Regions from separate parts of the Bradyrhizobium sp. 76 genome, predicted to be linked through region 2. Evidence: riboswitches for the same ligand, from Rfam matches in the RefSeq annotation. Region 2 holds a riboswitch; the other holds the start of a gene.
What was found. A riboswitch is a leader RNA that binds a small molecule or an ion and turns the genes downstream of it on or off. The one in region 2 is predicted to bind cobalamin.

Region 1 (16,254 bases), on a different contig from region 2:
AACGACCGAGATCATCATCGATCACTTCGATCTCTGAATAAGCTGGGTGATGACGGACTGAGATAGGCGGCGTATCAGGCGGATGTCGAGCCTGCCAGAAGCTCTCAAGGAGCGCCGAAAGGTCGAGAGGCCATGGTGCGGTGTGTGGAAACGGCACTGAGCAATGCACGCCGCCGCGCGCCAGTTCAACACCACGCCGAAGATGGTGGCCAAATGGGTCGAACGGCCGCACAATCTGCGCAACGTTCTGGCCGCGCTTGCATCGATGTCAGCGCGCCGCAGCTTGGCCCTCAGCAGATGCCGGCTCCAGAACACCAGCACATATATCCAGCAGCGTAGCCTTTGAAGAAGCCTCCCTCCTGATGCCCGTGTACAGGTGGGTGGCGTCGAGCTCGAGGATGATCTGCGGCGGGATCACTTGGACGGCTCCAGGAACGGCTTCAGGGGCGTCACCACTGCACGACGCTCTGTCGTTGTCAGGGCATTCCTTCCACCACCAAATTCTTGTTGCAAAAGAACGCCTCGCCGATTCGCGCCCCGATGCTCCTCAACAATGTGAAAAATGCACGCTGCGCTTAGGAGAGGCCCTGGCGGCACCCGCTGAGCTGTGCGTCATGAACGGAACGCTGCCATTGTAGTTCAGCGCTCGCTTGCGGGCAGCAGACCGATCAGCGCTTTAGCCTCCGACTTCAGAACTAGAATCGCAGCCTTCCGAGCATCTGCATCAAACCGACTCCGAATGGCGGAGACCGAGAGAGCGCCGCGCAATTGGCCATGAACGTCGATCACAGGCACAGCTGCGGCCGCGACCTCACGATCCCGCTCGCCGATCGAGACGTAGAAGCCACGATCTCTGACCTTCTTTCCATCAGTTGATGCAGAATCGCGGTAGGCGGTAAGAACACGGCCGGCAGCGCCGCGGTCAATCGGCAGTCGGTGACCCTCTTCGAGGTGATGCCGGACCGAACGCGGAGAATTGACGCGATAAAGGCAGATGCGCTCGTCGCCCTCCGCGATGTAGAAGGATGCGGTCTCTCCGGTAGCCTCGACCAGACGATGGAGCGAGGGTCTGATCAGGTCACCAAGGTCGAGCCCGCGCTGATAGAGCGCCCCAAGGCGCCATAGCTCCGGTCCGGGTCGAAATAGCCGGTTCGTACCCCGCACCAGGAAGCCATCCGCCTCCAGAGATGCGGCAAGGCGAAGGACTGTGCTCTTGTAGAGGTCAGTCGCATTCGCAATCTCCGTCAGCGTCATCGCGGCGCGCTCCGGGTCGAATGCCTTAAGGATTGCCAGTGCCCGCCCGACCGCATCAACCCCTGTTCTTACCATCGCTACCTCTGGTTCTGCTCTGCAGAACCAATAGTCAAAATGACGCCAGGAGTCCACCCAAGTTAGCGCGAGCACAATCCTGCACGCCAGAATACGATTGACTCCTCGTGAGAACGCGAGCTACTCGGTTCCAGGTTTCAGAACAAGTTCTATGGAGCGAAACAATGGGGCGGCCGGGACTTGCCGTGGACTTGCACGACGTCATGATTCGCTTCGGCGACTTCACGGCAGTCAAAAGCATGAACCTCCAGGTGGCCGAGACGGAATTCGTTGCAGTGGTGGGGCCGACCGGCTGCGGAAAATCGACCATTCTCAACACTGTCACCGGACTGCTGAAGCCCGCCGCCGGCGACGTTCGCATTTTCGGCAAGTCTCTTACGGGCCTGAACGGTCAGTCCGGCTACATGCTTCAACAGGAAGGGCTGCTGCCCTGGAAGACCGCCCAGGACAATGTCGGCCTCGGGCTCGTCTTTCAGGGCAGGTCGGTCGCGAAAGCGCGCGAGCAGGCACGGCCCTGGCTCGCCAAGGTCGGATTGAAGGGATTCGAGGAGCGCTATCTGCATCAATTGTCCGGCGGCCAACGCAAGCGCGTTGCGATGGCACAAACCCTCATCATGGAGCCCAAAATCGTTCTCATGGATGAGCCGTTCTCCGCGCTGGACGTTCACACACGCCGACTCATGCACCGCATCCTGCTCGACCTCTGGCAGGCGGACCGGCGCTCGCTCATCTTCATCACCCATGATCTCGATGAGGCGATCACGCTGGCGGACCGCGTCGTTGTGATGTCTGCCGGTCCCGCCAGCCGCATGGTTGCCGACGTCAGGATCACGCTCCCTCGTCCGCGCGATGTTTCTGCGCTGCAGACCACCGACGAATTCGTCGCGCTCTATCGTGAAATTTGGTCGCTGCTCGGCGCCGAAGTGGAGAAAAGCTATGTCACGCAGGGGTAGGGTCGCTCTCACGCAGTTCGCCATCCTGCTTGGCATGATCCTGATCTGGGAATTGGGCGTCTGGGCCGGACTGATCGATCCCTTCTTCTTTCCGGCACCGTCGACACTTGTCGTAAGGATCGGGGAGTGGATGTCGACGGCGGACTTTTGGGGCGATATTGGCATAACATTGCTGGAGACGGTCCTGTCGTTCCTGGCTGGCATCGGGATCGGCACAGCGCTTGGGATCTGGCTGGGCTTAAGCCCATTTGCTGCCGAAGTCGTTCAGCCCTTTATCAAGATGTTCAACGCCATCCCGCGGATCTTGCTTGGACCCATTTTCGTCATCTGGTTCGGATTGGGCCTCACCTCCAAGGTTGCGCTCGGCGTCACGCTGGTTCTATTCGTCGCATTCTTCAATACGTTCCAGGGCGTCCGCGAGGTCAATCCGGTCGTGCTGGCGAATGCCCGCCTGCTGCGTGCATCGAAGTCGTCCCTGCTACGGCACGTCTACCTGCCGTCCGCCACGACCTGGATTTTGTCGAGCCTGCGGGTGTCCGTCGGCATGGCTGTGATGGGAGCCGTGGTCGCGGAATATCTCGGCTCGTCCGCAGGATTGGGGCACTTAATTGCGCAGGCCGAAGGCGTCCTCGATGCGACCGGAGTGTTCGCAGGAATTATCGTTCTCTCCGCCTTCGTCGTTGTCCTCGATGCCATTGTCGACTGCGCGGAAAAGCGGCTCCTGGTCTGGCGGCCGGCGCCTGCGCACGAAAGCTGATCGTACGCTCTCCCCTCAATTATGGAGGTTCGCATGCACGTTTCCATAAGATTGATGCCGGTGGTGGCGCTGGCCGCATTCTCGGTCATTTTGGCGCATGCCACCGAGCCCGAGAAAACAAAATTGAAGATCGCGGTGGGGTCACAAATCCTCAACTATATGCCTGTCGAACTTGGAGTGAAGCTTGGCTCCTTTAAGGAAGAAGGCCTTGACGTTACCGTCGAGAACTTCCAGGCCGGTGGCTCAAAGGCTCTGCAGTCCCTGATCGGCGGCTCTGTCGACGGGACTATCGGCTTTTACGATCATACCATTCAGATGCAGGTGCTGGGTAAGCAAATTTCCTGCGTGTTCCTGCTGAATGACATTCCCGGCGTCCTGCTCGGTGTCCGCAGCGACCTCGCCGACAAGGTCAGATCCGGCGCCGACCTGAAGGGGCTCAGGCTCGGGATCACGGCGCCGGGGTCATCGACGGAGAGTATGGCGCGCTACTACATCAAGAAGTCAGGATTGGGTTCACGCGATGTCAACATCATTGCCGTCGGCAGCGGCGCACCGGGCATGGTGGCGCTTGAGGCCATGAACGTCGATGCCCTGGTCTATTTCGATCCCATCGCGACGCTTCTCGCGCGCAAAAAGAACGCGACAGCGCTGTTCGATGCGCGCACGATCGAAGGCTCAAAGCAGGCCTTCGGCGGGTCCTATCCGACCGCGTGTCTCTACCTTCAGCAGACTTTCATCGACAAAAATCCCGAAACGGTCCAGCGCCTGGTCAACGCCTTGCTCAAAACTCACCGCTGGATCAACGCAACGCCGACGGAGCAGCTCGTCGATACGATTCCTCCTGGTTACAAGACTGACAATCGCGAGGTGAATATCGAAATCATGAACGCATCGAAAGCGCTCTTCTCGCCAACCGGACAGATGGACATCGAGGCGGCCAAGGTCCCGCTGGCCGTCCTAAGCGACTTTGATCCAAAAATTGCTGCCGCAAAGATCGACTTGAACAAAACCTTCACCAATCGTTTTGCGGAACGCGCCGCACAACAACTGAAATAGCTGCCAGCCGGCCAAGCCCTCACCATCGGATCACCTAAAGGAAGGCGTCTTCAGATGTCTCTGCCGCTCACCGGCATCCGCGTCCTGGACCTGTCGAACGTGTTGGCCGGTCCGTTCTGCGGTTATCATCTCGCGCGTCTTGGCGCGGAGGTCATCAAAGTCGAAAATCCGAACGGCGGCGACCTCGCGCGGCGCCTCGGCGCCGATCCGCAAAGGGCAGAGCGCTTGCAGGGCCTCTCTTTTGTCGCGGTGAACGCCGGCAAGCAATCCGTGGCGCTGGACTTGAAGTCGGAATCGGGCCGCGAGGTATTCTTGCGACTCGTCAAGGAAGCCGATGTGGTGCTCGAAAGCTTCCGGCCGAAGGTGATGGAACGGCTTAGCCTAGGCTTTAATGTGCTCAGCAGGCACAACCCGCGTCTCGTCTACTGCGCGATCTCCGGCTTTGGGCAGAGCGGGCCATGGTCCGCCCGTCCGGCCTATGACCAGATCGTTCAGGGTCTGTCTGGTGCCATGAGCGTCACTGGCGATACGGCCTCGGCTCCCCTGCGCACCGGCTTTCCAATCTCGGACACGATTGCGGGACTCACTGCTGCCTTTGCCATCGCCGCGGCTCTGGTCGAACAGCGGCATAGCGGCCGCGGTCGGTTCATTGACGTGTCCCTGCTCGAAGCCACCGTTGCAGCGATGGGATGGGTCGTCTCCAACCACCTGAACGCTGGTGTGGAACCGCAGCCCATCGGCAACGAGAACTTCACCGCGGCTCCCTCCGGCACGTTCCGCACCGCAACAGGCCCGCTGAACATTTCCGCCAACGAGCAGAAGCAGTACCAAGCCCTATGCGACCTGATTGGCCGACCGAACCTGAAGACGGATCCACGCTTTGCTGAGCGCGAGATGCGCAAGGTCCATCGCGCAGCGCTGAACACGGAGTTGAACCAGGCGTTGAGTTGCAAGCCCGCTGAAGAATGGGAGGCCCAAATGAATCTGGCTGGAGTCCCCGCAGGCTGCGTGCTGACGGTCTCCCAAATCTTGCAGCAGCCACAGCTCCTCGAGCGCGGATTCGTCGAGACTTTGGCCCCAGAACAAGATGGTGCGCAGCCGTTACGAATCATGCGGCCGGGCTTCCGGCTGGATGAGGAGTTTTCGGTGCCTTCACCACCTGCGACGCTCGGAGCAGACACCGAGCGATGGCTGCAGCGGCTCGGCTATTCGTATGCGGAGGTCGAGCAGCTGGTCTCAACCCGGGCCGTCGGGACGCCAAAGCAACGGGCGGCTGATTTCCTGCCCGTCCGCGTAGCCGCGGACGGACCAATATCATGATATTCGACGGCTTGCGGCGATCGGCAATGGCAGGGTTGAAGGGGCGGAACCGCAAATGAGCGAAGAAGAATTGCGGCAGCAAGCGGCCCGTTGGTGGCGAACCTCCATCTGCGACATCGCGCCCGGTCGCATCGCCTATCGGGGTTATCCAATCGAAGATTTGATCGGCCGGATTTCCTTTCCCGCCATGATCTGGCTGATGTTGCGCGGCGATCTGCCGACGCCAGCGCAGGAGCGGCTGCTGCAAGCTGCGCTGGTCGCGTCCGTTGACCACGGTCCGCACGCGCCCTCCATCGCAATTGCGCAGATGGCGGTGAGCTGTGGGCTGCCCCTGAATGGTGCGATGGCGTCCGCCATCAATACACTCGATGAGGTGCACGGCGGAGCAGGGGAGCAGGCGGTCGAACTCTACGAAGATGTGCTGCGGAGGCGCGATGGCCTAGAGATCGGCGAGGCCGCGGCCGCCGCAATTGACCATTTCACTGCAAGGTGCGGCAAATATCTGCCCGGCTTCGGCCACCGGTTTCATTCGGTCGACCCCCGCGCCGCACCGCTATTGGCGCTGGTGGATGACGCAAGTGCTGAGGGCAGTGTCAGCGGCGACTATGCCAAGGCCGCCCGCGCGATCGAGCGGGTGATGCAGCAGCGCAAGGGCAAACTCATCCCAATGAACATTGATGGCGCGACCGCGGTCATTTACGGCGAGCTCGGATTCGCGCCACCGCTGGCGCGCGGCGTCTTCTGCCTGTCGCGAGCGGTCGGAATCCTGGCCCACGCCTGGGAACAGACCAGGCGCAAGGATCGTAACAAGGGACCGATGCCCAAGCAGTTTGGCTACAAATATGAGGGACAGCCGCGCCGCACGCTGGGAGGCCCGTCATGATGTATCTCGACAAGCCGCCTCAGCTGGCTGAGACCCGCGTGTTCTCGTCGATGCCGCGGAATTTCGTCGCCGTGGTGTTTCCTCGAAATGGGCCGGATGCCAACCGCGGAGGCCATCGGTGGATTGTTTCATCGAGGGGCCGTCGTTCGACAAGTCCGGGGATCTCTACGTCGTCGATATCCCCTTCGGCCGCATTTTCCGGATTTCGCGCGACGGGATCTGGTCTCTGATAATCGAATATGACGGCTGGCCGATTGGTCTGAAGATCGCACCTGATGGCCGGGGGCTGGTGGCCGACTACATGAACGGCCTCATGGAGCTCGATCCGCAGCGGGATACTATCAGCCCGCTTCTGGGGCAACCGCAATTGCGAGTCCTTCAGAGGCTGCAACGACCTGCATACCGCGACTAACGGCGACATCTATTTCACCGATCAGGGGCGAACTGGAGTGCACGATCCGACCGGCTGGGTGTCCGACTGTGTCCTGCCGGCCGGCTCGATTGCCTGATTTCGAACTGGCCAAGCCCGAGCGGGCTGGTGCTCAGCGCCGACGAGGCCGTGTTGTTCGTTGCAATGACGCGCGACAACAGCAGCTGGCGCGTGCCGCTGATGCGTGACGGCGGGACTGCGAAGGTGGGACGGTTCAGCTTGTCCTTCGGGACCAGCGGTCCTGACGGGCTGACGATGGATCAAAACGGGCGGCTCTTTGTCGCGCTCGCCTCCCTCGGCCACGTCTTCGTCATGGCGCCGAACGGCGAAACGATCGCCCGCATCAAGTCCTGCGCTGGGGCGACCTGCACGAACCTCGTATTGGAGGCGGCAAACGGCACATTGCTCATTACGGAATCCTCTACCGAATCAGTGTTGATGGCTGATTTCGTCACCTTCCTTGAACGTTCGCCAGCAGGAGCGACAGCGTGGTACCGAATCCCTTTACGCGACGGTCCACCGAATCAAGTTGCAGGAAGAAGCCCCATAGATGATTGGCTTGCCAGTTGCCGAGGCATTGGACTTGGCGACGAATGGATCGCATTTGTGTGCGGTGATCCCAAACTGGCGGCATTGTGTGGGAAGCACGAAAGAACGACTCGGCTATCGTTTGTAAGGCTGGGTCGGGCTTCGCCCGCAACGGGCCGCCGCCGACCTGGCTCCGCGCCTTCTAGCCGGGCAGGTTTCCGCTCGCGGTCCACGAGCCTTGAGAAGACCATCGTATCGCTCCGCACCATGAAGAACGATTTGATGGTTGATACCCGCCAAAAAAGTCGAAGAGGTAACCCGCTCGCAGTGGGAGTAAGCACCGCATCAGCGCCGAGGTTCTCGATTGTCCTCGGCCGCGACGCACGCGTTGGAGCGTTCGTTTTGAGAGCAACAAGCAGCAGGATTTTCTGCCTTGAAAGTCTTTAGTGACAGGACCAGGAGCGCTTTTAAGTGTGGAGCAGAGGTCGCAGTACTGTCATAGCCTCTTGCGCGCGCGCAATCCTCCAACCCGATATCCCCTCTCCTCGTAGAAACGGCGTACCCGTTCTAAGGCCGGATAGCCATCAGGGGGCAACGCAACCTCAATCATCTGCCAGCCTCGGCGCTTCGCCTCCGAACGTACCGCCTCGAGCAGATGCCCACCGCGGTCAGAGCTTCGGAAGTCCCGAGAAATCCATAGCTCCTGAAGCACGCCGTACGCTCCAGCTGCTCTCACGGCCAGTACGGCGGAGATGGCAGCGATCCCTACAATCTGCCCGGTGGCTTGTTCCTCGATGACAAAAATGAAGCCCTCTTCGGGATCCTGAATCAGGCGCAAAGCAGTCTGCTTTGCGCCTTCAAGGCTGAACTCTGGTCCGAGACCACCTAATTCAGAAAGTAGCTTTCCGACGGCTTCTACGATCGCGTTCTCATCTCCTGGCACGCCTTTGCGCAAAGCCGTGCCCCCGTGGGGCAAGCCTTGCGCTTCAGCGCCAACACGAACACCCGTCACGTTAGTCCCTCCAGTCCCTCTTGAGGATATCCATGTTCAGAAGGATACAGAGAACGCAACTGAGAGAAACTATCAAGCTCGATAGGGAATAGGACGTCCGCACTCGCTATAACCAACAGAGGTGAGGTAAGTGCAAGCTGTTGCCGTTCTCAGAATCGACCGCGGCTTGACCCGCTGCGAACTCAGTTGGATCTCCTTCGACTAGATAGGGAATCCACGAGACGGCACATTCGCGCGTGGGCAGGCCGGCCATGCCGATCAAACATTTCGTAGGAGTGATTGCTGATCATCACTCACGAGAGTCGATTCAGTACATCTTGCAGCATGATCATCGCCGTGGCATAGGGCGCATCAGCTCGGCGCGTCCGAAGGTGAGATTCCCCACACTCGTGTGCGTCACTCGTACAAAGTTGCGCGAGCCGGGACAGGTATCATACGCGTGCGCCCGACAAAATCGTCTGAACAACATCGCGAAAAGATTTTGCACGCTAATGCACTATCTTAAGCTTACCTCGAAGAATCGAAAGATAATGGCAAGCACTGCTTGTTTGGACCTTCGCTCCTCGTTTAAGGGACCTTCACGGAAGGGGAGTGGTTGCGATGGAGCATGGGCAGGCCGAACTGGTCGGAGGGAAACCTGTAATCTTCGGCCAGCGTAAGGTGCGGCCGCGAGCGTGCGTGGCCGTGGGCAAGCGGCATCTGCGCGCCTTTCTACGCGATGTGCTAGAGGATATGGGGTTTGTGATCAGCGAATGCGGGACTGCTGACGAGCTGCCGCGCGTACTCTGTACGGACTTCCCTGATCTGATCCTGCTCGGCATTGGCTCGGATCGCATCGAGCCTGGACGATTGCTCGAGATACTCGTACGCGAAGAATTTGCAGGCAGAGTGCTGGCGTTCGGCGCCCGCGAGTCGATCGTCATGACGGCAGTGCAGCAGGTCGGGGGCGAATATGGACTTGATATGCTGCCGCCGCTGAGGACGCCGTTTGCAGCCGAGACGCTGCGCGATCGGGTCGCCATGCTCTTGCCCAGAGAGCCGGCGCCCCGTCCCGCAGTCCATGTCGGAGAAGCCTTACACGCTGGCTGGCTTGAGCTCTGGTATGAGCCGAACTTTGACCCGTGTACCCTCAGCCGCCGCGGCGCCGAGGCGCTTGTGCGAATGCGGCATCCGACCTGGGGCGTTGTTCCACCAGCGTATTTCATCCCGGAGGCTCACGATCCGCATTTTAGGGACTTGTCGCAGTTCGTGATCGACCGCGCGATCAAGGATTGGAAGTATCTTCTGGAGCAGCAAACTTCGACCGATCTCTCCATCAATCTCCCGGCAGCATTCCTGATTGACCCGCAGGCGGTACGCGATCTCTGTCAGCGCATGCCGTCGCACCCCGCTTTCGGCGGCTTGACGATCGAAATCGAGAGCGAGGAAGCGATCCAGAACCTAGATCTCCTGATCGAGGTCGCGCGTGAGGTTCGCTTTCACAACATTGGCCTTGCAATCGACAATATCGGCGCCAATTGGCCGCAGCTGATGGGGCTCGAAAAATTCCCGTTCATGAAATTAAAAGTGGACCGGCAGTACGTCGCCGGTTGCGGAAATGGGCCCCTGAAGCGAACGGTGTGCCGCCATATCGTCGATCTAGCCAAAGAGTACAGTGTGCGCACCGTCGCCGCAGGCGTGGAGAGCCACGCCGACCTGATCGCTGTGACCGAACTCGGCTTCAACCTTGCGCAGGGCCATCTGTTCGGAAAGGCCATGCCGCTGAAGCAATTTGCACAGTCATCTTTCAGCCCTGTTCCACTTCGTCCAAAATAGTTGCATGAGGAGTGACTGAGCACAGCCAGGCAAAGCGTACCAGCGCTGGCCCGCGCGGCCATGCCTACTCGGCACCAGGCATGCGGCTGACAGCAATTAAATCGGCCACTTTGCAAACCCAGAATCGCTTCTCCCGGCCGAACTTCATTTCCCTCCGAAGCGATGCCGAAGGTTATTGTAGCACAAAGCCCTTTTGGCAAGCCTCCAGCGAGTCAATCCGCGGAGTTAACGTTGCAGGCGTGAGCGCGGCTTGGACAAAATCTCCGGTCAGGGCGTGTGACCGGAGGTTTGCCGACATCCGGCGTAGACGTGCGTCGGCTCGCGGCTTCTACTCGCGCCGCCGGTTTCGGGAATCGTCGATCGTCGCTTGGCCCCGCGCTGCCATGCCAGACAAACCGACGGAAGCTCGCAGCAGTCGAGTCGCGACTGGCTATCGGAGTAGGGGCCCGAGGGCTCGCACGGCTTGATATTGAAGCGGCCCATGCTGTCGCAGATGCAACATGGTCTCAGACCCCGCACAGCACCATTGGGCAAGTTGCCCATCATTGAGCGCGCCTGTCCTTGGCACGGCATTTGAAAGGGATCGCCAATGGCATCGCTCGCCTAAGGAGTCGGAAGGCATGGCTTACAAGATCGTCGCTTCGCAATGTACCGTTTGTGGGGCATGTGAGTTCGAGTGTCCCAACGCGGCGATCAGCCTCAAGCGCGACATTTACGTTATCGATGCAAAAAAGTGTACGGAGTGCGAGGGCCATTCCGACACGCCGCAATGCGCTGTGGTCTGTCCGGTGCCTGACACCTGTGTCCCGTCTAAGACAACATAAGCAGCCCGCGTCCAGAAGGCTTCACCGCTCGATTTCGCGCACGAAGGAGTAGATGTCGAGCTTGTGGAGGCCGCCTTCCGCGTGCGGCGCATCGAGGTCGATCAACATCGTTATGAGCTTAAGGCGCTGATCGACTCCGAGAAACCCTCGAAGGGCTCTGTCAGAGGAGACCGTCAAATTTGTCTCGAATAATGACAAGGCCGCCTCGATGCTCCAGGTCGTCGCGTTGAGGCTTATCGTCGTTGGCTGACGAGCCGAGGCGAGGTGGACGGGCGTCGAATATCCCAAGATCAGCTTGCAGGATATCTAAAGCTACGTCGCTTCGAAGCCGAAGAGACGGTCTCCACGCGCGACGAGATCGGTCCGGAGATCCTGAAGACGTACGAGAAGCTGGGCATCCGCTTGCCCACGGTCACGATGCACGAGTGCATGGAGCTAGGGTCGTAACAGGATCCCCGCCGCCCGCGCTCTCGCTGCTTACTCCAGTTTCGCAAGTTAGCGCGCATCCTGACGTCCGGAACTGTTCCTGCGATGCCGCGCAGGCCAACGTCCAGGCTGCACTACTCGCCAGCGGCGACGGAAACAACGAATGCGCGGCCAAAGTCGCTCAGCACGTAAGTGCTTGGCACACCGAAGGAGATCATCTTGACCAACGCCACGGAGCGATCGAGCTCACGGCTCGTCGCGGGGTCCGCCGAACACAGGCAGTCCGGGCAGTCCGGCCTGATCATCCGTTTGATCCTGGAGCAATCCGGCCTTGACAATTCCTAAGGAGCCTCATGGCGCTGTGATCAAGCGGATGCCGGCCGAGGATGATCGCAAACGTCCTCGCGGGCGAGTTCGAGAAGCTGCTGACGGAAAAGACCGGATTTGTCGCGATCACGCAGATGTCGAAGCGCCCACCGCGTTCGTTCTGCTCGCGTTGGCTCATCCGAGTACGCCAAGCGGGTGTTGACGGACGCATTCACAAGCGGAGGCTCCACAGATCTAGGCGTTTTTACCAGGCCGGGAGTAAGACCGTTGTGCCCTAGCTGGTACAGCTCGCAATCGCTTGGGCAATATCGCGGCGACACTTAGTAGGTTGACGGATCGATCCTCGTGCGCCTAATGCCCAGCCGTCGTGGTCTTCGGATTCGTTTGATCCGGAGCTAAGAGGGAAGCCGGTGCAATGCCGGCGCTGCCCCCGCAACTGTAAGCGGCGAGCCGCTGTCCAACGAAGTCACTGAAGCCATGCGGCTTCGGGAAGGCCGGACAGCAGCGACGACCCGCGAGCCAGGAGACCTGCCTCGACAATATATCGTCCACGGGCGGGGTGTCCCGGTGTGCGCCAAGCAGCTGTCGCTCACGCGATATTCGCTGCATGCGTCCGCCATGGCCTTTGCCCCAATCATGGGGTCTGAGCTATGTCTTTTCTTTCGCTTCCCGTTGCCACACTGGGGACGTCACGCATCGGCCCACGACGCGAACTCAAAGTCGCGCTCGAGAGCTACTGGGCGGGAAACTCCAGCGAAGCCGAGCTCCTCGAGGCGGGGAGTGGACTTCGTGCCGCTAATTGGGCACGGCAGAAATCCCGCGGTGCGACCGTCATTCCTTCGAATGACTTCTCGTTTTACGACCATGTGCTCGATACCAGCCTAATGGTTGGCGCCATTCCCGACGTCTACGGCTGGACCGAAGGTCCTGTGTCGCTCAAGACCTACTTCACCATGGCGCGTGGCGCTCAGGACGGTGGTCACGCTCAGCATGGGCCTGGCGTAGCCGCTCAGGAAATGACGAAGTGGTTCGATACCAACTACCACTACATGGTGCCGGAATTTCACCGGGATCAGATCTTTAAGTATTCCTCTCGAAAGCCGATCGAGGAATATGAGGAGGCAAAAAGCCTCGGCTACCAAACGCGCCCCGTCCTAGTTGGCCCAGTCACTTTCCTGAAGCTTGGCAAAAGCGCAAATCCCGCATTCAATCCGCTGTCGCTGCTCGATCGGCTCCTCCCAGTCTATGTCGATGTTCTCCGCGAACTATCCTCGCGCGGTGCTGAATGGGTTCAGCTGGACGAGCCATGCCTAGTGATGGACGTCGACGAAGCATCGCGGGCGGCTGTCCGCTGGGCCTATGCTCATTTCGCAAAGGTTGTGCCGGCCCTTAAAATAATGCTGGCCACATATTTCGGGGCTATCGGCGACAATCTTGAAACAACCTTGGCCTTGCCCGTTGCCGGGCTTCATGTGGATCTGGTTCGGGCACCTGACCAGTTGGACGCAATTGTCGCCACAACCCGTAGAGATCTCGTGGTCTCACTAGGCGTCGTTGATGGTCGGAACGTGTGGCGCTCCAATCTTCCGGCGCTGCTCGACCAACTTGCTCCTATGGTCCAAAAATTGGGCAGGCACCGTGTTCAGATTGCTCCTTCCTGCTCGCTGCTTCATGTTCCGATCGACATTGAGCTAGAGACCGATCTCGATCCCAATCTGAAGACATGGCTGGCGTTCTCAGTTCAGAAGATCAAGGAACTTTCGATATTGGGCAAAGCGCTGGCCGGCCATGCTGCCGAGGTGGCCGATGAACTTGCGCTTTCGGAGGAGGCAGCCGTCACCCGCGAAACATCGCCCGAGATCCACAATGCGAATGTCGCCGGACGAATCGCCGCGATCGACGATAGCATGCTTCGCCGTCGCAGCGCGTTCACCCAGCGTGCCGACGTCCAGCGCGTCTCGTTCGCATTGCCGATGTTTCCAACGACAACCATCGGATCCTTCCCGCAAACGGCCGATGTCCGGAATGCGCGCGCGGCTCATGCGCGGGGAACGTTGAATGACACGCAGTACGAGCAGCTTCTGAAAGCGGAGACAGCCCGTACCGTGAAGTGGCAGGAAGATATCGGCCTGGACGTGCTCGTACACGGTGAGTTCGAGCGCAATGACATGGTTCAATACTTTGCCGAGCAGCTGTTCGGCTTCGCTTTCACCAAGCATGGCTGGGTTCAGTCTTATGGCTCGCGGTACGTTCGTCCGCCTATCCTGTTCGGAGATGTCTCCCGGCCGAAGCCCATGACCGTTGAATGGTGGCGCTATGCGCAGTCTCTGACCAAAAAACCCGTCAAGGCTATGCTGACCGGACCGGTGACGATCCTGAACTGGTCGTTTGTCCGTGACGACATCTCGCGGCGCGAGACATGCCGACAGATCGCTCTCGCGATCCGAGATGAGGTCATCGACCTTGAGGCGGCTGGAGCGACCATGATCCAGATCGACGAGGCTGCGTTGCGGGAGGGATTGCCGCTACGCAAATCGCAGTGGAAGAACTATCTCGATTGGGCGGTGGACAGCTTCCGCCTTTGCTCCTCCCCGGTCGCCGACGGAACTCAGATCCATACTCACATGTGTTATTCCGAGTTCAACGAAATCATCGATGCGATCGCAGCAATGGATGCCGACGTCATTTCAATCGAGACGTCGCGTTCTAAGATGGAATTGCTCGAGGCCTTCAAGAGCTACAAATATCCAAATGAGATCGGGCCCGGCGTCTATGACATTCATTCACCGCGCATTCCCGCAGCGGCGGAAATCAAGCAGCTGATTGTGTTGGCGCGGCAGCGAGTTTCCGATCGGCAGCTCTGGATCAATCCCGACTGCGGACTGAAAACGCGAAGGTGGGAGGAGGTGCGTCCCGCGCTCGTCAATATGGTGGCCGCCGCACGCGAGTTGCGGGCCGAGCCATGATGGGCCGGAGCGTTTCGCCAACGCGTTTGTGAACAAGATGCACGCGCTTTGGGGGCTTACGATGTCCTTGGGAGCTTTCAAAGTTCCCAGCGCCGCGGAATGCGGGCGGGCGTCGGCGGAGGCGGTCGCATACAGCCGGCGACAAGCTCGATTCTCGACCCGACGGCCGACAGCATGCCGGCGAGGTCCGATCAGGTCCTATTGCGACGTCATTAACGCTCGACGCGAAGCACAGCCCGACTTTTTCATTTATCCATCGCGTGGATGCGTCTCATCACAACAATCTATTTTACGGTCCTTACGGAACGTCATACGAAATTCAGGCCCTGGCACGCTCTTCGGGAGAGGTAATCGAGCGTTGTTGGTTTTTGGGGACGTACCAAATGCTGCTGTGCGACGGCAAACTGCCGCTTGTGTTTCAGGGCACGGCAGCCAAACCGGCGCAGGATCCCATCTCGGTCAAGGCACTGCCGTCCCAACCGGACAGCGGGCGAGTGGTGGAAAAGTCGTGAAGTTTCCGACAGGAGCGGAAGGCAAACGGCTCCAGATTTCGCGCGGAGTGATATCCGTTTCTCCTTGTTTGACGGCGAATGCCCTCGCCGAAGATCGATCGGCGGTAAGTCCTCCCTGCCGACGAAAGCTGGTGCGATGCGTAAAGCAGCGTCGTTCCTGCGTGACTTTCGCCTGGCCTCCGGAGGAGGCCGGGCTTTTTTTGGTGCGCCAGGCATGGCGCGGACCGCCGTGACTGGCGCGATTCGACCGGAGTGGTGTCCGGTCGATGACTTGGAGGTCAGAGTCCTTTCCTGGGCACCATCGCTCTCCTAAGAGCGTGAAATCCAAAGCAGATTAGCAAATTCAACGGCTTACCCGCTCCTCAGTGGTACAGAAGGGTGGTACAATGCCGTTGGCTATGTCGCGTCCGTGGAAGCATCCCAAAACTGGAATCTATCAGCTCCGGAAAGCCGTTCCGGAGGATCTGCGTAAGCTTCTTGGCAAGCGCGAGGAAAAGGTAAGCCTTCAGACGCGCGATCCTTCTGAGGCAAAGGTGCGGCATGCGAAAGCGCTTGCCGAACTCGAAGCTCGCTGGGCGAATTTGCGCGCTGGCCCGGTGCCTCTGACCGAGCGGGAAGCGCATCGTCTTGCCATGGTCGCCTATGAGCGATGGCTGGAGCAGTACAGGGATAACCCAAGCCAGCAGACCAACTGGGATACCGTTGCAGGGGCACGCCTATTTGGCCCCCCACAGGCCAGGGAAGAGCTCCTGGCTGCGAGCCAACGGGCGTTAGACGGTGCCCCGGAGCTGCCCGAGGACAAGATCTTCCGGATGGAGCAAGCGTGTGTGGACGCTGCAAACGGCTATCTGACGAGCAACGGGATTATCGTCGACGATCAGAACCGCCGAACCATGGCGAGTGCGCTAGGCGCGGCCATTCAGCGTGCAAGTCTGAGTTTGGCGAAGCTTGCAAGAGGGGAAGGCGAAGACTCGCCTAGACCTCAGGTGATTCGGTTCCCGCAATGGCCGGCACGGGCGGAGCAGGCGAAGAATGATGTCAACAGCGCCGCCTTAGAAGATTCACTATCGGCACTGGTCGAGCATTGGTGGAAGGAGGCGAAGGCTGCTGGTCGCA
Region 2 (16,254 bases):
GCCTCGGGATTGACCTCGTGCGACAGCGAGACGTGGGCAACGACGCCCTTGAGCCGCTCGCCGAGCATCTTCTCGTGCACCGGATTGGCGTAGGCATGAAGCAGCGCGACCGCGACGCTCTGCACGCCGGTTGTTTTCAGCCACGCCACCAGGCGCTCGATCTCCGCCTCATCCAGCGCCTTCAGTACCTGCCCCTCGTGGTCGAGGCGCTCGGCAAGCCCAAAACATCGTTCCGGCGGCACCAGCGGCGACGATCTCGGCGGGATGTCGAGACGGTAGAGATCGCGGCGGCGATAGCGCGCGATCTCCAGCACGTCGGCAAAGCCCTCGGTCGCCACCAGCGCCACTTTCGGCAAGCGTCCTTCGACGATGGCGTTGGTCACGCGCGTGGTGCCGTGGACGAAGCGCTTGACCTCGCTCTTGCGCAGGCCCACCGCCTCGATCGCCTCCAGCATCGCCTGAACCGGAGCCTGCGGGCGCGACGGCACTTTCGCGATCCGCGCCTCCGCGGGGGAGTGTCGGATTGCGATGATGTCGGTGAAAGTGCCACCGATATCGGTGCCGACTTCCCAGTGATTTTCGTCAGCGCTCATGTGTGAATCAGCTGCGGAAGACATTCGAACCGGACGGCGGGTGGTTCCCGTCCGTCGCGAAATTCAATCCCAAGCCGAGAGCGCTCATCGTCATCCCCTGTCATGCCACCGCTTGCGAGCGTGCGACAGAGCGATGGGCTCGGGATAGGTCAGAGTTGTCGCAACGCACTGGAGCAGCCCGCGACCGGCGCGGCGCGCCAAGGCGCATTTTAGGGCAGCGCTGCCCGCGGGGAGTGCAGGCCAGTGCGGATCGTTCCACGCGAGAAACGTGCGGCGCACCACGGATTTCTCCGCGCAAATCATCAAGTGCGCTGCGCTGCAATTTCATCCCTGGCTAATTTGCAGGCGGCCTGCCGGCGGAAAGGGAGAGCCGACTGCCTATGAGCTATGCAACGCGGTCGCCCCAGCGATGCGACCGCGCCGTGCCCAAACTCAGCGGAAGTTGCCTTTGGTCTCGGGGATCACAACTGCGCCGATCAGGTAGATTACGAACACGCCGACCGCGAAGTATGCCAGCGACATCGGAATTTCCGCCGGGCTGCCGCTCACCAGCGAGACGAAGGTCGGCATCATCCCGCCCAGCGCAAAGCCGATGTTCCAGGACAGGCCCGTGCCGCTCGCGCGCAGTGCGGTCGGGAAACGCTCGTTCAGGAAGATCAGCACCGGTGCGTAGCCGGCATTGCCGATGAAGGCGATGGCGAACGCATAGAGCGTGATCTGCGTCGTATCCTTGGTGGCAGCCAGGTTGAGATAGCAGAGCGGCAACAGCACCGCCGCCAGGACGCCGATCAAAAGAAACGTCTTCTTGCGGCCGATGCGGTCGCTCAGCGCGCCGACCAGCACCGCCGAGAAGAACGCCGACACGCTGGCGCCCATCAGGATCAGCGACGACGTCTGGTTCGGGACGGCGTTGATCACTTTCAGAAAGCTCGGCAGATAGCCCGAGGTCAGGTAATAGCCTGCGCCGCCGCCAAACGTGATCAGCAGGTTGACCAGCAGCACGCCGCGATACTCGCCCGAAAACACGTCCTTGACCGGCGCCTTCGAGACCTTCGCCTGCTTGTTGCCCTGCTGGCGCTTGAGCTCCTTGAAGTACGGCGACTCCTCGAGGTTCCGGAAGATGAACCAACCGAGCAGTGAGCTGAGCAGCCCCGAGAAGAACATGAAGCGCCAGCCCCAGATCGCGAAGGCATCGCCGGGGAAGATCGAGGATGTGATCAGGAAGACGAAGGACGCCAGCAATGCGCCGATACCGGCGCCACCGCCGCCGACCAGACCGGACATCGCACCACGCCAATGCGCCGGCACCGACTCGGTGCCGATGGTGTGGGTGGACGCCACCACGCCGCCGACGAAGACGCCCTGCACCAGGCGCAGGACCAGGAAGATGATCGGCGCGAAAATGCCGATTTGAGCGATGGTCGGCAGCAGGCCGAACGCCGCCGTGCTGATACCGACGCCGACGATGGCGATCAGCATGGCCTGCTTGCGGCCGTACACGTCGGCATAATGCCCGAACACCGCCGAGCCGAGCGGCCGCATCAAGAGCGTCACCGCGAACGAGCCATAGACCGCGGCAAGCGACAACGCCGCATTGCTTGACGGAAAGAACAGCGCGCCGATAACAGGCGCTACGTAGAGCAGAATGAACAAATCGAACAGGTCGAGCGCCCATCCGAGCACAGACGCGATGATCGCGTTGACCATTTGCTTATTATCGGCCGGTGCTCTCGCACCTGCGACCGGCATATCCATCTCAGCCATTTTGTTTTACCTCCCCCGTTTGAATAGCGCCGCGGTTCGCGCCATTGCGAACCGCAGCAGTTCTGTCGCGTATCAACGGCCAGAGAATTTCGGCGGGCGCTTGGCGTTGAAGGCCTCGACACCCTCCTTGAAGTCCTCCGACTGGCGCAAACGGCTGTAGCAATGGCCTTCGAGCTCGATGGCGATGGCAAGCGTCGAATCCTCGGTGTCGTTGAGGAGCTTCTTGGCCGTGCGCTGCGCCAGCGGCGAGAAGGTGCGGAGCTCGTCGACGAGCTTGTCGGTCGCCTTCTCCAGCTCGGCATCCGGCACGCATTCGGTCGCAATGCCCCACTCCAGCGCCTGCTTGGCCGAAATGCGTTTGGAGCGCATCACGATGTCCTTGGTGCGGGTGATGCCGACCATCTTCTGCAGGCGTGCCGAGCCGCCGGAGCCCGGGATCTGGCCGAGCTTCTGCTCCGGCAGCGCATATTGGGTGGTCTCCGAAGCAATACGGAAATCGCACGCGAGCGAGAGCTCGAAGCCGACCCCGAAGCAATAACCGCGGTTGGCGACGATGACGGGCTTGGCGCAACGCGCGGGCGCGGCGATGTTCCAGGCGAGCTTGGAGACGTGCTCGGGGCTCGCCTCCATGAAGCCGCCGATATTTCCGCCGCTGGAGAAATGCTCACCCTCTCCGCGCAGCACGATGATGCGGACCCGCGGATCCTCGTCCAGCGTCTCGAAGGTCAGCCGCAACTGGTCGCGCTGCGGCATCGCCACGACGTTGTAGGGCGGACGCCCCAGGATGATGTCGGCGCGCTCATGCGCCTCGTCGATCTCGACCTTGAATCCGTCGAGCTTGGCGAGCCGGGGATCGGTGAAATTGTAGGGCGTCGGCATGTTGCTTCCTTCTGTTGATACGTGGGATCAGGCGGCGTCCGATGGCGGCAGGCGCTCGGCCTCGTATTCTCCGGCGACGAGCAATCGCCGCAGCAGCTTACCGACCGGCGACTTCGGAATTGAATCGACGAAGACGTAGCGGCGCGGGCGCTTGAAGTTGGCCAGGCCCGATGTGCGGCAGAACTGCTCCAGCTCCACGTCGGAGACCACACGATTGCGCTTGACGAAGGCCGCCACGACCTTGCCCCATTTCTCGTCGGCGACGCCGACCACCGCGACCTCGTCGACGGCGGGATGCAGCGACAGGCAGCTCTCGATCTCGACCGGTGAGACGTTCTCGCCGCCGGTGATGATCATGTCGTCGACGCGGCCGGTGACGAAGAGATCGCCGTCGGGATCGACGAAGCCGGTATCGCCGGTAAAGTACCAGCCCTCGCGCAGCGACTTGGCGTCGGCTTCGGGGCGGCGCCAGTAACTTTCGAAAGCTTCGTCGCCGGCAAGCGTTGCGATGATCTCGCCCTCCTCGCCGTCCGCAGCAAGATCCGCGACCGAGCGCGCGCCGATGCGCACGACTTTGACATGCTGGTTCAGCCCGGCCTTGCCGGCCGAACCGGGCTTTGCAACGGCGTTCTGGTCGATCGTAAACGTGTAAATCTCGGAGCTGCCGTAGTGGTTGACGAACAATTCCGGCCTGAACGCTTCGTTCAGCTTCTTCAGCAGACCATCCGTCATCGACGCGCCGGCAAAGCCGAGCTTGCGGACGCTGGATATGTCGGTCTCGGCAAAGGCCTCGTGATGGACGAGCTCGTGGTAGAGCGTCGGCACCAGATAAAGATTGGTGATCTCTTCCTGCTCGATCAGTGCCAGCGCCTGCCCGCTGTCGTAGCGCGGCAGGCAGATGAAGCGGCCGCCGATCAGTGACATCGCCAGCAGCGAGCGGACGCCCATGGTGTGATAGAGCGGCATCACCCCGAGGGTGCGCTCGCCGCGGCCGTACAGGTTTTGCGCGACATGCGCGATCGCAGCGGCGCGCTCGGCGCGATGCCGGCGCGGCACGCCCTTCGGGCGCGAGGTCGTGCCCGACGTGTAGAGCATGATCGACCAGGCGTCGGCATCGGCTCGCGGCTCGGCGTCGGGCACGTTGTCCCTGATCAGATCGGAAAAGCTGGTCGCCCCGCCCGTCCCGGCATCGACGGACACACGCAGCAGCCGGCCGGCGAGCGCAGAGTCCCGCACCGCGCCGGCAGAAACGTCCTGATAGAAGACCGCGCAGGCCTCGGCGTTCGCGATACAGAAATCAAGCTCGTCGGTCTTGGCCCGCCAGTTGATCGGCGTGATCACCAGGGCCGCGAACTGGCAGGCCCAGTGCAGCGTCGCGGCCTCCCAGCGGTTTTGCAGCAGCGTCACGACGTGATCGCCGGGCTTCAGGCCAAGGCGGTCGAGCGACGCGACGAGCGCCGAGATCTTGCCGTACCACTGCCGATACGTCAGACGAAGATCGCCGTCGACCAGCGCGATGGCTTGGGGATCGCGCGCGGCGCTGGCAATGAAGCTGCTGGCGAGATCAAGCATCTGACGTCTCTGTTTTGGATGAAGCGAGCTGAGCAGCGGCTTCCAGCGCCGCCCGGATGATCGGGGTGTAACCGGTGCAGCGGCACAGATGCCCGCTGAGGAGATCGCGGATGTCCGCTTCGGTCGGCGCCGGATTGCGGCTGAGATAGTGGTCGAGCGACATCAAAATTCCGGGCGTGCAGAATCCGCACTGCAGTGCGTGGTTGCGGCGGAAAGCCTGTTGCAGCACACCGAGCCGGTCGGCCGACGGCGCGAGCCCTTCGACCGTCCTGATCTCGCTGCCCTCGACTTGCGCCGCGAGCGTGAGGCAGGACCGGGTCAGCATGCCGTCCACGACGACGGTGCAGGCGCCGCAGACGCCGTGCTCGCAGCCGACATGGGTTCCGGTCGCGCCTAGCTGATGGCGCAGGAAGTCGGAGAGCAGCATGCGGGGCTCGGCTTCACCCGCAACCGGCTCGCCGTTCAAAGCGAAACGGACGGGGTGGCGGCTATCGGCTTTGAGACGGCTCATTGCAGCACCTCGCCGATCAAATCGCGGCCGATCAGCCGCACGAGGTCGCGGCGATAGCGCGCGGTGGCGTGGACGTCGTCACGGGCGCCGAGCTCGTAGGCGAAGGCGTTGAGGGCATCGTCGAGCGCAGTCCCGTCGAGCCGCGGCCAGTCGCGCGCCGTCGGAACGTCGGCGACGCCGCCGACGGCGAGACGCACGCCCGTCGGCGTCTTCATCGCGGCGCAGGCGACGATGGCGAAATCGCCATGTCGGCGGGCGACCTCACGGAAGGCGAAGCGCGATCCCCCGAAGACCGGCAGCGAGATGCTTTCGATCAGCTCGTCGTCGGCACGGGTGGTCAGCATCATGCCGGCGAAGAACTCCTTGGCTGGCACGCTGCTGCGGCGCTTCGAACTGCGTAGATGGACCTCGCCGCCGAGCGCGACCAGCACGAGCGGCATCTCGGCACTGGGATCGGCATGCGCGAGCGAACCGCAGATGGTGCCGCGGCTGCGGGTCTGCATGTGCCCGACCCAGGGCAGCGCCAAGCCCACCAATGGCAGCGTCCCGGCGAGATGCGGCCAAGCCAGCAGATCGGCCTGGCGCACGCCGGCGCCGATGACGACGGCATCGCCCTTCCGCTCGATCCTGCGGAGCTCGTTCAGGCGCATGATGTCGATCAGCAGCTTCGGCTTGGCGAGCCGCATGTTGAGCATCGCCATCAGCGACTGGCCGCCGGCGAGCACGCGCGCGTCGCCGCCTTCCTGCGCGAGCACGTCGAGAACCTGGCTGGTCGCCTCGGCGCGGAGATAATCGAATGCGGGCGGCTTCATCGGCGCCCCCCGAACAGGCCGGCGAATTTCGCCAGCACCGCGAACAACGAGAAGCCGCCGCCGGCCTTGCGGGCCAACGCAGTGAAGAACTGGCCGATGATCACGCGAGTCGCGCCGTCAAGCAGGCGGCCGCCGATGCTCGCGACCTTGCCGCCGATGGCGGCGTCATAGCTGTAGGTCAGCCTTGTTCCGCCGTCACCGTCAGGGGCGAGCATGACGCGTCCCTCGGCGCTGCCAAAACCGAGCGCGCCGGTGGCACCTCCGCGCAGCGTGACCGCGCGCGGCGGATCGAGATCGAACAGCTCGACGTCGGCGCGATAGCGTCCGGTGACGGGGCCGATGCCGAGCGTGACGTCGGCTCGGAAAAGCGTGTCGGTGACCTTGTCGACGCGCTGGCAGCCCGGAATGACCGATTGCAGCGTCGCGGGATCGAGCAGCATCGCCCAGACCTGCTCGGGCGCGCCGACCACCGACGCCTGCCCCTCGCCCCGCAAGCGCCGGGCACCTGCCCGCACGGGTGAGGCGATCGCGCCGCCCGCGGGAGGCGGCGGCTCCGCGCCGCGCACCAGTTCCGCAAGGCGCGCCGGTACCAGCGGCAAAGTGACATCGGCAATGCCGAGCGCATCCGCGACCGCGTTGGCGAGGCACACCGGTGTCGACATGCAATTGCCTTCGGCAACACCTTTTGCGCCGAGTGGCGTAAATGGCGACGGCGTCTCCATATGGATGATCTCGGGCTCCGGTACCTCGGTGGTGGTCGGCAGCAGGTAGTCGGCGAGCGTTCCCGTCAGAAAGCTGCCGTCCTCGGCGTAGGCATATTCCTCGTAGAGCGCGGCACCCAACGCCTGCGCAAAGCCGCCGCAGATCTGGCCGTTGACCATGCCGGGATGCAGGATGGTGCCGCAATCATGCATGGTGACGTAGCGGTCGATCCGCGTCCCCAGCGTGATGCGGTCGATCTCGACCCCGCAGAAGTCAAAGATGAAACCGTGGCAGAGCGAGGAGTTGATGCGGTCGTCCTCGTCGGGCGGCGTCAGCTCCGGCGGGGTCCAGAACATGGTCTCGCGGATGGTCTGGCCGGCATCGTCGGGCAGCGAGCCCGGCGACCAATGGCTGAGGGCGGCGACGCGCGAGAACGCGATCCGGTTCTCGGGATTGTGTCTCGAGGCGACGAAGCCCCTCGCAAACACGATGTCGGCGGCCTCGACGTTCAGCTGGCTCGCGGCGATGCGCGCGAGACGGCCGGCAACGCGCTCCGCCGCGAGCTTTGCAGTGCCGGCCACCGCCGCAGCGAAGCGGCTGGCGTAATTGCCTGACGCGATCGACCAGGCGTCCTTGGCCGTGTCGATCTCGGTGTTGACGCGAATATCCTTCGGCTCAAGGCCGAAGACGTCGGCGACGACCTGCGACAGCACGGTGCGATGGCCCTGCCCTTGCGGCACTGAGGCGACATGGACGGTGACACTGCCGACCGGATCGAGGCCGACCGTCGCCGTCGCCTGCGCGCCGTTCTTCGGCCCAGCCTTGCGACGCTCAGCCGCCGTCAGCACGGTCGTGATGTAGCCCATGTTGGAGACACTGGGTTCGACGACGGCGGTGAAGCCGATGCCGTAGAGCCCTCCGCGCGCGCGCACTTCGTCACGTTTCGACCTGAGCGCGGCCAGCCTGCCGCCCTCGATCGCACGCGCGACCGCTTCCTGATAGTTGCCGGAATCGAGCAGCGCTCCGGTCGCGGTGCGGTAGGGAAAGGCGCCGGCATCGATCAGATTGCGCTTGATGACATCGAGCGGATCGAGACCGAGGCCGACCGCGATGCGCTGCACCAGCCGCTCCAGTGCGAAATAGACCTGCGGTCCGCCAAAGCCACGGTTGAGGCCGGTCGGCGTCTTGTTGGTGACGACGACGCGGTTACGGATCCTGACGTTGCGGATGTCGTAGGCGCCGGTCATGTTGCCGTGCATGCGGTAGAGCGTCGCCGGCTCGGGCGCGCGCAGATGCGCGCCGCAATCCTCGACCTGGTCCCAGTCCAGTGCGAGGATCTTGCCGTCGACTGCGACCGCCGCCGACAGCGTCGTCGCGCGGTTGGTCGCCGACACCGATGCGGTGAGATGCTCGAGCCGGTCCTCGATCCACTTCACCGGCCGTCCCGTGACGCGGGCTGCAGCCGCAATCAACACGATATAGGGAAACACGCCCTGCTTGACGCCAAAGCTGCCGCCGGAATCCGGCGGCGTGCGCAGCCGCAGCCGGTTGCCGGGCACTTTCAACGCGCGCGCGATCACCGTGTGGATGCTGAACGGGCCCTGGAAATTGGCGAGGACCTCGAAGGCGTCCTCCCCGGCCTCGTGCGAGGCAACGACGCCGTAGGTCTCGATCGGCGTGCAGGAATTGCGAGGATAGCGGATGTCGATGGAGAAGCGATGCGCCGCATCCGCAAAGGCTTTCCCGGGGTCGCCGTAACGGAAGGTGCGGTCGCTGGCGAGATTGCCGGGAAAGCCGTCGTGCAGAACAGGCGCACCGGGCGCAAGCGTCCCGAGTGGATCAACGACCGCCGCACGCGGGCGATATTCGACATTGATGAGTTCGGCCGCATCCTCGGCGCGGGCGCGGTCGGTGGCAACGATCACGGCCACGGGCTCGCCGACATAACGCACGCGGTCGATCGCGATCGGCCAGCACTCGACCGGCGCCTTCACGCCGACGACGAGACTTGTCGTAACCGCCTTGACGTCGCTGCCGATCAGAACCGCAGCAACGCCCGGCAGTCGCCTGGCGGCTTCGATGTCGATCGAAAGGATATCGGCATGCGCGTGCGGCGAGCGCAGGATTGCCGCGTGCAGCGTGCCGGGCTGAACGCCGAGATCGTCGATGAAGCGGCCGCGGCCGCTGAGCAACGCAGCGTCCTCGACGCGCTCGATCGAACGCCCGACCCACGGTCTGTCGCCGCTCTGATCGACTGAATTTGCGGATTTAACCGCAGCCTGCACCATGTCCCGGCATACCTCCCGACGCGTTCTTTGACGCGACGGTGCCAGATGTCAGGACGGGGCATGCGGGGGCCATACCGCCCGCTCTCAAGACTTACCAAATCGTCTCATTCGAAAGCGTGCGACGCAATATCAACCGGCAAGACGCGAGACGTTGCGAAACTCGCGCGGGCTGACGCCGGCATGATCGCGGAAGAAACGCGTGAAATGCGCGGGCTCCGGAAAGCCGAAGCGCTCGCTGAGCTCACCGACCGGCGTCTCCTCGCGCATCACCGCGTCGAGCGCACGCTCCATGCGAACGACGTTGAGATAGAGCTTCGGCGAAACGCCGAGCGAGGTCTCGAACAGGCGGAAGAACTGCGCGCGCGACAGGCCCGCGCCCTTCGCGAACTGGTCGACATTGCCATGTGACTCGTGCATCCGCATCGCATCCATCGCGCGGCGGATCCGCCAGTCGCAGCTCACCGCGCTGATGCCGCGGATCGACGTCGGAAAGCTGCGCCAGGGCGTGAAGCGCTCGATCACGGCAATCATGAGGTCAGACAGTGTCTGCTCGTGGGTGCGCACCGCGTCGGGATTTGCCATCATTTCGGCCGCGAGATGCAGCGTGAGCTGACGGATACGCGGCGACACTTCGCCCGACGGTCGCTCGAAGAAGCCCGGTGCGCCGCTCGCGGCCCATCCCGGCCGGAACTCCTTCAGCCATTTCGGCTCGATATAGAGCGCCATGATGAGGGTACGCGGACGATCGGCGTCGTGCACATAGGCATGCGGCTTCCAGCCGTCGACGAGCACGGCGGCGGTGTCGGTGAGCGGCGTGACCTGATCGCCGACCAGGAACTGGGTGTCGGCGCCCTCGACCTTGAGCAGGACATGGCAATGGTGATGAGCGTGTCGGACCAGCGAACGGTCCATGTCGAGCAGAGCGACCCTGCCGAAAGCGCCATGAGCGATGCGCAGGGCCGTCGACATCAGATCCTTCCTCCCTGCACTGCGCTGCAAAACGATGAGCTTGTTGGCGCGGCACTATAAGCACCACCCGCTTCATATTCCAACGGCGCAAACGGACGCAAGTGGCTCCCGGCCGGTCACCCGCTCAAGTTCGCCCCTTCGCGAGAAGTCGCGCGACCGGGGCGCCTGGTCGGCCTGGAACCAGGTCGCCACCGCTCATTGGTCAGGACCGCAGGCGCCGCCAGCCAATCGCGATCCCAGTGACGGAGAACATCAGTCCCAACGCGCACAGCCCGACAATCAGGGCATCACGCAGGCGCGGACGCGTCAGCAGGACCGGAAAATCCAGCGTGTGCAGCGCGCCGTAGAACCAGCGATAAGCCCGCCGCGACGAATCCAGCCTTTGCAGCAAATTGCCGTCGGCGCCGTCGATGTCGAACCAGAGGTCGCCGCAGGACGAGCGGTAGACCGGGGCGCCCGGGACATTGGACTGCGCGGGATAGTCGTCGTTGTCGGCAAGTACGGACGGTGCGCCGCAGCCGGCCGCGAGGCGCGCGGTCAGCCCCTGGACCTCCTGCCCATCCAGAGATCCCGTTGGTTCATCGCGGGGCGCGTCGCCTGCCTTGATCAAGGTCTGGCCGGCAAGGCCCGTCCGGTCCCGCCGATAGAGAGTGCCGTTGAAGGCAAACCATTCGATCTCGCGGGTCGACGGCGATATAGGCTGCCGATCGAGCGATGCAGCCGCCCCCCAGTTCGGTGAAGCGTTCATCACGCTGGATTCAGCCGAGGTCAATTGCCCACGCGAGAACAGCCGCCCATGATCCATGGAGAGCCAGCCGCTGAAAATCCAGGTCAGTACGAACACCATGGCCGCGAGGCCGATGAGATGATGCAGGGCATGCCAGCCACGATAGGGCGAGCCGATCAGACCGCCTCGAGGTTTGATCCGCGCAAGCCCGAGCACAGCGCCAAGCAAAGCTGCGATCAGGGCCAGCAGCGACAAGGTCCAGACCACCCGATCCCACAGCGACCAATTGCTTCGCAGAACTGTCGGATAGATCCAGTGCAGGACACTTCCGGCGAGATTCCATCCGCGCTCGCGGCGCGTCGTATCCAGGACGATCTCGCCGGTGAGCGAGGAGACATAGACTTCCGTCACGCCGGCGTCACCGAGGGCAACCCGAAACAAGGGCCGGTGGCGGTCAAAGCCGTTCGGCACGCTCCATTGGTCGTAGTACGCGCGTGCGACGATCGCGGCCCGCGCGGCATCCAGCCCGCGGCTGCGGGCGTGATCCCGCGCGATGGCCAGCGCGACGTCGGAAGACGCGACCGACGCGTCGACCCCGTGGGCGGCGAGGACTGCGCCTGCGCGCGATGGCCCCGAAACGACATAGACTGGTCCGTTGCTGCGCTGGATCAGGCGAACGCGCGTCGCATCCGCGATCCCGCTCGCGGCAACAGCATCGGCGACCGCGATCGTCGTCTCACCGCGACCCAGCGGCACGAGGCCGGCAAAGCGTTCCGCTTCCGTCAGGGACGGAAACGGAACGAAGTGCATCACGATCCCTGTCGCGAACCACATCGCGAACAGCAGGCAGAACGCGATCCCGAGCCATCGATGCAGCAGGACGATCGCGCGCATCATCGATCAGCGTCCTACCATTTGAACGCGGCCGAGATCTCATAGGTCCGCGGCGCACCCAGCAGGATCTGGTCTGGATAGAACGGATCGCCCCAGATCGCGTAACGCTTGTCGGCGATGTTGCGCACCCGGAAGGTCAGGCGGGCCTGGTCGACCGCGTTGAACACCGTCTTCGGGATATCGACGAAGGCGTAGACATCGGCCACTGTATAGGCCTTCAGCGTCAAGACATTGGCATCGGTGTTGTAGCGGTCGCCGACATGGCGGCCGATGATGCCGATCTCAACCGCCCAGGGCGCGAAGAAACGGTACGACGCGCCGGCATTGGCGACGACGCGCGGCACGTTCGGCGGCGTATTGCCGGAGAACGAGCCGCCGACGAAATCGTAATCGGCATAGCGGGCGTCGACATAGGCGATGTTGCCCCAGAGGCGCAGCGGCTCGATCGGACGCACCGAGGCGGCAAGCTCGACGCCCTTCGACTCCTGCCGCCCGGCGAGGTTGAGCTGCATGCCGCCTGCCGCCGCATAGACGTTCGTGCGCAAGATGTCATAGGCCGAGAACGACCACTCCGCCCGATTGTCCCAGAACAGGTGCTTGACGCCGGTCTCGTAGGTGCGCGCGGTGGTCAGGTTGAGCGGATCGGTCGGATTGAGCAGAAAGATGTTGTTGGCTGCGATGTCGGCGCCGGTCGCGTATTGGCTGAAAAAGGTCAGGCCCGGAACGGCTTCCCACGTGTAGCCGATACGGCCCGTCGTCGGGACCCAGGATTGCGAGAACGGGAAACCCGCGTTCACGAGCCCGGTCTTGTCGGTCGAGTTGCGGTCGAGCCCGATATGCTCGACGCGGAGGCCGCCGACTAGCGCAAAGGTCCGTGTCAACTTCAACCGGTCCTCGAACGACAGCGCCTCGTCGTCGATCCGCGCGGTCTGCTGCTTAGTCGTGAGCAAGCCGTAATAGCCGCGATCGGGATTGACCAGCGAGACGGAATCATCGGGGAAATTTGCGGCACCCGGCCTCACGAAGTCGAGGTAACTCGACGATAGCGTCGTGACCAGGCGGTTGTCGAAGCCGGCGATGTTGGCATCCCAGATCAAGTCGGTGATGTTGCCGACAAGGCGCTGGCTGTGCGCGACATAGAAGCGCTCGCGATACACCCTGTTCGTCGTGGAATCGAACGCCTCGATCTCATTGTTTAACCAGGTGCGCTCCGCACCATAACCATAGGCCTGGCTTTTCAGCGTCAGGTCAGGCGCAAGCCTCAGCTCGAAGCCACCGCGCAGCCACACCTCCTGCGCCACGTTTCGATTGTCGAGGACGTTGTAGTTGGTGTTGAAAGTGCGGTCGTCGATGGTGACAGCCCCAAGATCAGTCCTGTTGAAGTAATTGCCCGAAACGATTCCCGTCGTCGCATGCGAACCGCTGAAGGCGATCGGCACCAGCGGTGCACCCCAATAGGCTTTCGAACGGTCTTCGCGATACTCGATCGCGCCCCAGATCTTGAGACTGTCGGAGATGCGGTAGTTGAGCTGGCCGGAGACGTCGAGCGTCTTGGTGTTGATGTCGTCGGCAAAACCGTTGAGCGAGGACCGGCTGACGTCGAAGCGATAGTCGAGTCCGTCTACGTTGGTGCTGCCGCCCGACCCGTAATGCGCGCGGAACGAGTTAAGCGAATCCCAGGAAAAATCGGCCTCGTTCCGGATCGCTCCGGTGTGCGGCTGCTTGGTGACGAAGTTGATCGCGCCGCCGGCGGCCCCCTCACCCGAGATCAGCGAGGCCGGGCCTTTGAGGAATTCCACCGCCTCCAGATTGGCCGTATCCATGACCCGCGAAGTCATGTTCTGCGGGCCGATCTTGATGCCGTTGTAGAGCGTGTTGATCTGGCTGTTGGTGAAGCCGCGCATGGAGAACGCCCCGGGCTCGGCCGGATTGTCCCCGGAGGTGACGCCGACGGCACCCTGGGCCACTTCGGAGACGGTGCGATAGCCCTGCTCGCGCATGGTCTCGGCCGAGATCACCTCGACGGTGGCGGGGATCTCTCTCACGGTCAGACCGAGACGCGAGGCGCTTACGGCGATTGCATTGGTGTTGAGCGGCGTTTGCGCCGCTGCGGTCGGCACGACGGGCTTGGGCGCTGCGGATGCAGCCGCCGGCCGGCGCGCAGCTGCGCGGCGTGGGCTCTGCGCGTCCCGGCCGGCCGGCCTGGCCAGCTTGCGGGATTGGGCGGGTGATATCTCGACCGGTGGCAGAGGTTCGCGAGCCTGCTGCGCCAGCGCGGCGGGCAGATCAAGGACGGCAAGGGATGTGAGCGCTGCGGACGCAAGCAGGAATCTGCGCAGTCGGGTGGCATGGACGGAAAACATGGTTCAGACCTCGGTATGACGTCAGTGGCACGTCACAGCGAACCAAGGTCCCATCTTCTGGCTTTGCAGCCTTCCGATGAAGCCGAATGTCTGTACTCCCCGACCGACATCTTCGCGTGTGACCACGGCTGACGGCAGGTCTCCTGGCTCGCGGGTCAGTACCTTGCATCGCCTTCCCGGGACCGAGATACCCAGTGGCTCGTGACGCAAGATTCGCCGCTTACAGTTGCGGGGGCAGCCACGGCATTGGGGACGAAGTCCCCGCACCGCATTCCCTTTTCATCCCCTCTCGGGGAAACCGTCGCGAGCATCTAGGATTACGACCCAGACAGAGTCAATGTGCCTGTTGGCGTTATCGCCACAGCGACCAACTTCCTTGGAGATAAGCATGGAAGGCGAGACCTTCCTCTGGCTGATACGGCATGCGCCCGTCGACGGCGTCAAAGGGACGATTCATGCGGCCGATGCGCCGGCCGATCTCGGCGATCGGGCGCAGCTGGAGGCGCTGCGGCAGCACCTGCCGCGGGACGCCACGAGCTTTGCGAGCCCGTCGCGGCGCACGGTCGAAACGGCGCGCGCGCTGGGGCTAGAACCGATGCAGGTAGGCGAATTCAGCGAGCAGGATTTTGGCGACTGGACCGGCCGTCGGCATGACGAGCTCGCAGCGGCTGGTGACGAGGCCTATGCGCAGTTCTGGAACGATCCGGCGCGCGGACGGCCGCCGGGCGGCGAAAGCTTTGAGGATCAGGTCACGCGCGTCCGGCTGGGTCTCTCCCGGATCGGCACCGGATCGGCCACGCTTGTCGTGCATTCCGGCACGATCCGAGCGGCGCTGTGCATCGCGCTGGATCTGACGCCACAAGCGGCCCTGCGCTTCGTGATCGATCCGCTGTCGCTGACCCGGGTCGACCGGCTCGCGACCGGTTGGCGCGTCGTCTCCGTCAACCAGCGGATGATTTGATCAGGCCGGACGATCAGGCACATTGGCCTGCGCAAAGGTCGCCATGCCGTTGTGGAGCGCGCAGGCAGATCGCACCAGCGGCAGCGCGATGGCCGCGCCCGATCCTTCGCCGAGCCTGAGATCGAGGCTGATCAGCGGTTGCACGTTCAGCGCGCGAAGCACCAGCCGATGGCCCTGCTCCGCGGACTGGTGGGAGGCCAGCAGGAACGACTGGCACGACGGATTGAGGCGCGCAGCCGCCAGCGCCGCCACCGACACGATGAAGCCGTCGATCAACACGGGAATGCGGCGCTGTGCAGCCGCAATGATGGCACCGCAGATCGCCGCGATCTCGAGGCCGCCGACGGCGCACAGTATATTTTCAGGCGAAGCGCCGGCAACGCCATGGCGCGCAATCGCAGCGTCGATCACCCGCGCCTTGTGCGCCCGGCCGGCCGCGTCGACGCCGGTGCCGCTGCCGGCGATCTCCTCGGCGCTCACGCCGAGCAGGCCCGCTGCGATCGCCGCCGATGTCGTGGTGTTGCCGATGCCCATCTCGCCGAAGATCAGAAGATCGGGCCGATTGGCCTCCGCGCGCGCAACCGCACGCTGGCCGGCTTCGAAGGCAAACGCCAGCTCGACAGGTGTGAGCGCGGCTTCGACGCTGAAATCACGCGTGCCGCTGCGCGGCTTGTCGGTCACGATTCCTGCCATCTCCTCCTGCGCCAGCGTGCCGGCGTCGACGACCTCCAGATTAGAGCCTAACTCGCGGGCGAGCACCGAGATCGCGGCGCCGCCGGAGGCAAAATTCGCCAGCATCGCGATGGTCACTTGTTGCGGATAGGCCGAGACGCCTTGCACGACGATGCCGTGATCGCCGGCGAAGACGATGATCGGCACCCGCGCCGCGCGCGGTTGCTCAGTTGCTTGCAGGCCCGCAAGCTCGATGGCGAGCTGCTCGAGCCGGCCGAGCGCGCCGGTCGGTTTTGTCAATTGCGCCTGACGCGCAATCGCTGCCTCGCGATGGACAGCGGAGATGTCGGGACATTGTTGGGTGACCCATTCAGGGAGCATGCTGCCTCGCTTGCCTTACGGCCTGCGCTTGAGGATGTAACTGTCCATGATCCAGCCATGCCGCTCGCGCGCCTCTTGCCGCACGGCGACGATGCGCGGGCCGATCTCGGCCAGCGCGCCGGACATGATGATCTGATCGGGCATGCCGAGATAGGCGCCCCACCAG

Region 1: another riboswitch for cobalamin. It lies ahead of metE (5-methyltetrahydropteroyltriglutamate--homocysteine S-methyltransferase); the one in region 2 lies ahead of IVB48_RS36350 (TonB-dependent receptor).

Annotation. Positions count from the first base shown of each region.
Region 1 covers NZ_JADPIS010000109.1:540,732-556,985, forward strand. The annotation lists gene IVB48_RS32215 (hypothetical protein) at 164-346, shown strand; gene IVB48_RS32220 (IclR family transcriptional regulator) at 640-1,329, opposite strand; gene IVB48_RS32225 (ABC transporter ATP-binding protein) at 1,494-2,282, shown strand; gene IVB48_RS32230 (ABC transporter permease) at 2,266-3,039, shown strand; gene IVB48_RS32235 (ABC transporter substrate-binding protein) at 3,073-4,095, shown strand; gene IVB48_RS32240 (CoA transferase) at 4,150-5,415, shown strand; gene IVB48_RS32245 (citryl-CoA lyase) at 5,471-6,298, shown strand; partial or broken gene IVB48_RS32250 (SMP-30/gluconolactonase/LRE family protein) at 6,295-7,175, shown strand; gene IVB48_RS32255 (GNAT family N-acetyltransferase) at 7,753-8,268, opposite strand; gene IVB48_RS32260 (EAL domain-containing response regulator) at 8,869-10,083, shown strand; gene IVB48_RS32265 (4Fe-4S binding protein) at 10,704-10,907, shown strand; gene IVB48_RS32270 (hypothetical protein) at 10,929-11,195, opposite strand; gene IVB48_RS41220 (hypothetical protein) at 11,553-11,678, shown strand; cobalamin riboswitch at 12,012-12,211, shown strand; gene metE (5-methyltetrahydropteroyltriglutamate--homocysteine S-methyltransferase) at 12,311-14,626, shown strand; gene IVB48_RS41225 (hypothetical protein) at 15,010-15,138, shown strand; partial or broken gene IVB48_RS41440 (DUF6538 domain-containing protein) at 15,537-16,254, shown strand, end outside.
Region 2 covers NZ_JADPIS010000149.1:181,030-197,283, reverse strand. The annotation lists gene IVB48_RS36395 (hydantoinase/oxoprolinase family protein) at 1-593, opposite strand, end outside; gene IVB48_RS36390 (MFS transporter) at 1,026-2,357, opposite strand; gene IVB48_RS36385 (enoyl-CoA hydratase-related protein) at 2,430-3,236, opposite strand; gene IVB48_RS36380 (AMP-binding protein) at 3,264-4,808, opposite strand; gene IVB48_RS36375 ((2Fe-2S)-binding protein) at 4,801-5,319, opposite strand; gene IVB48_RS36370 (FAD binding domain-containing protein) at 5,316-6,131, opposite strand; gene IVB48_RS36365 (molybdopterin cofactor-binding domain-containing protein) at 6,128-9,121, opposite strand; gene IVB48_RS36360 (AraC family transcriptional regulator) at 9,251-10,090, opposite strand; gene IVB48_RS36355 (PepSY domain-containing protein) at 10,293-11,714, opposite strand; gene IVB48_RS36350 (TonB-dependent receptor) at 11,726-14,074, opposite strand; cobalamin riboswitch at 14,190-14,392, opposite strand; gene IVB48_RS36345 (histidine phosphatase family protein) at 14,463-15,035, shown strand; gene cobT (nicotinate-nucleotide--dimethylbenzimidazole phosphoribosyltransferase) at 15,036-16,088, opposite strand; gene cobF (precorrin-6A synthase (deacetylating)) at 16,104-16,254, opposite strand, start outside.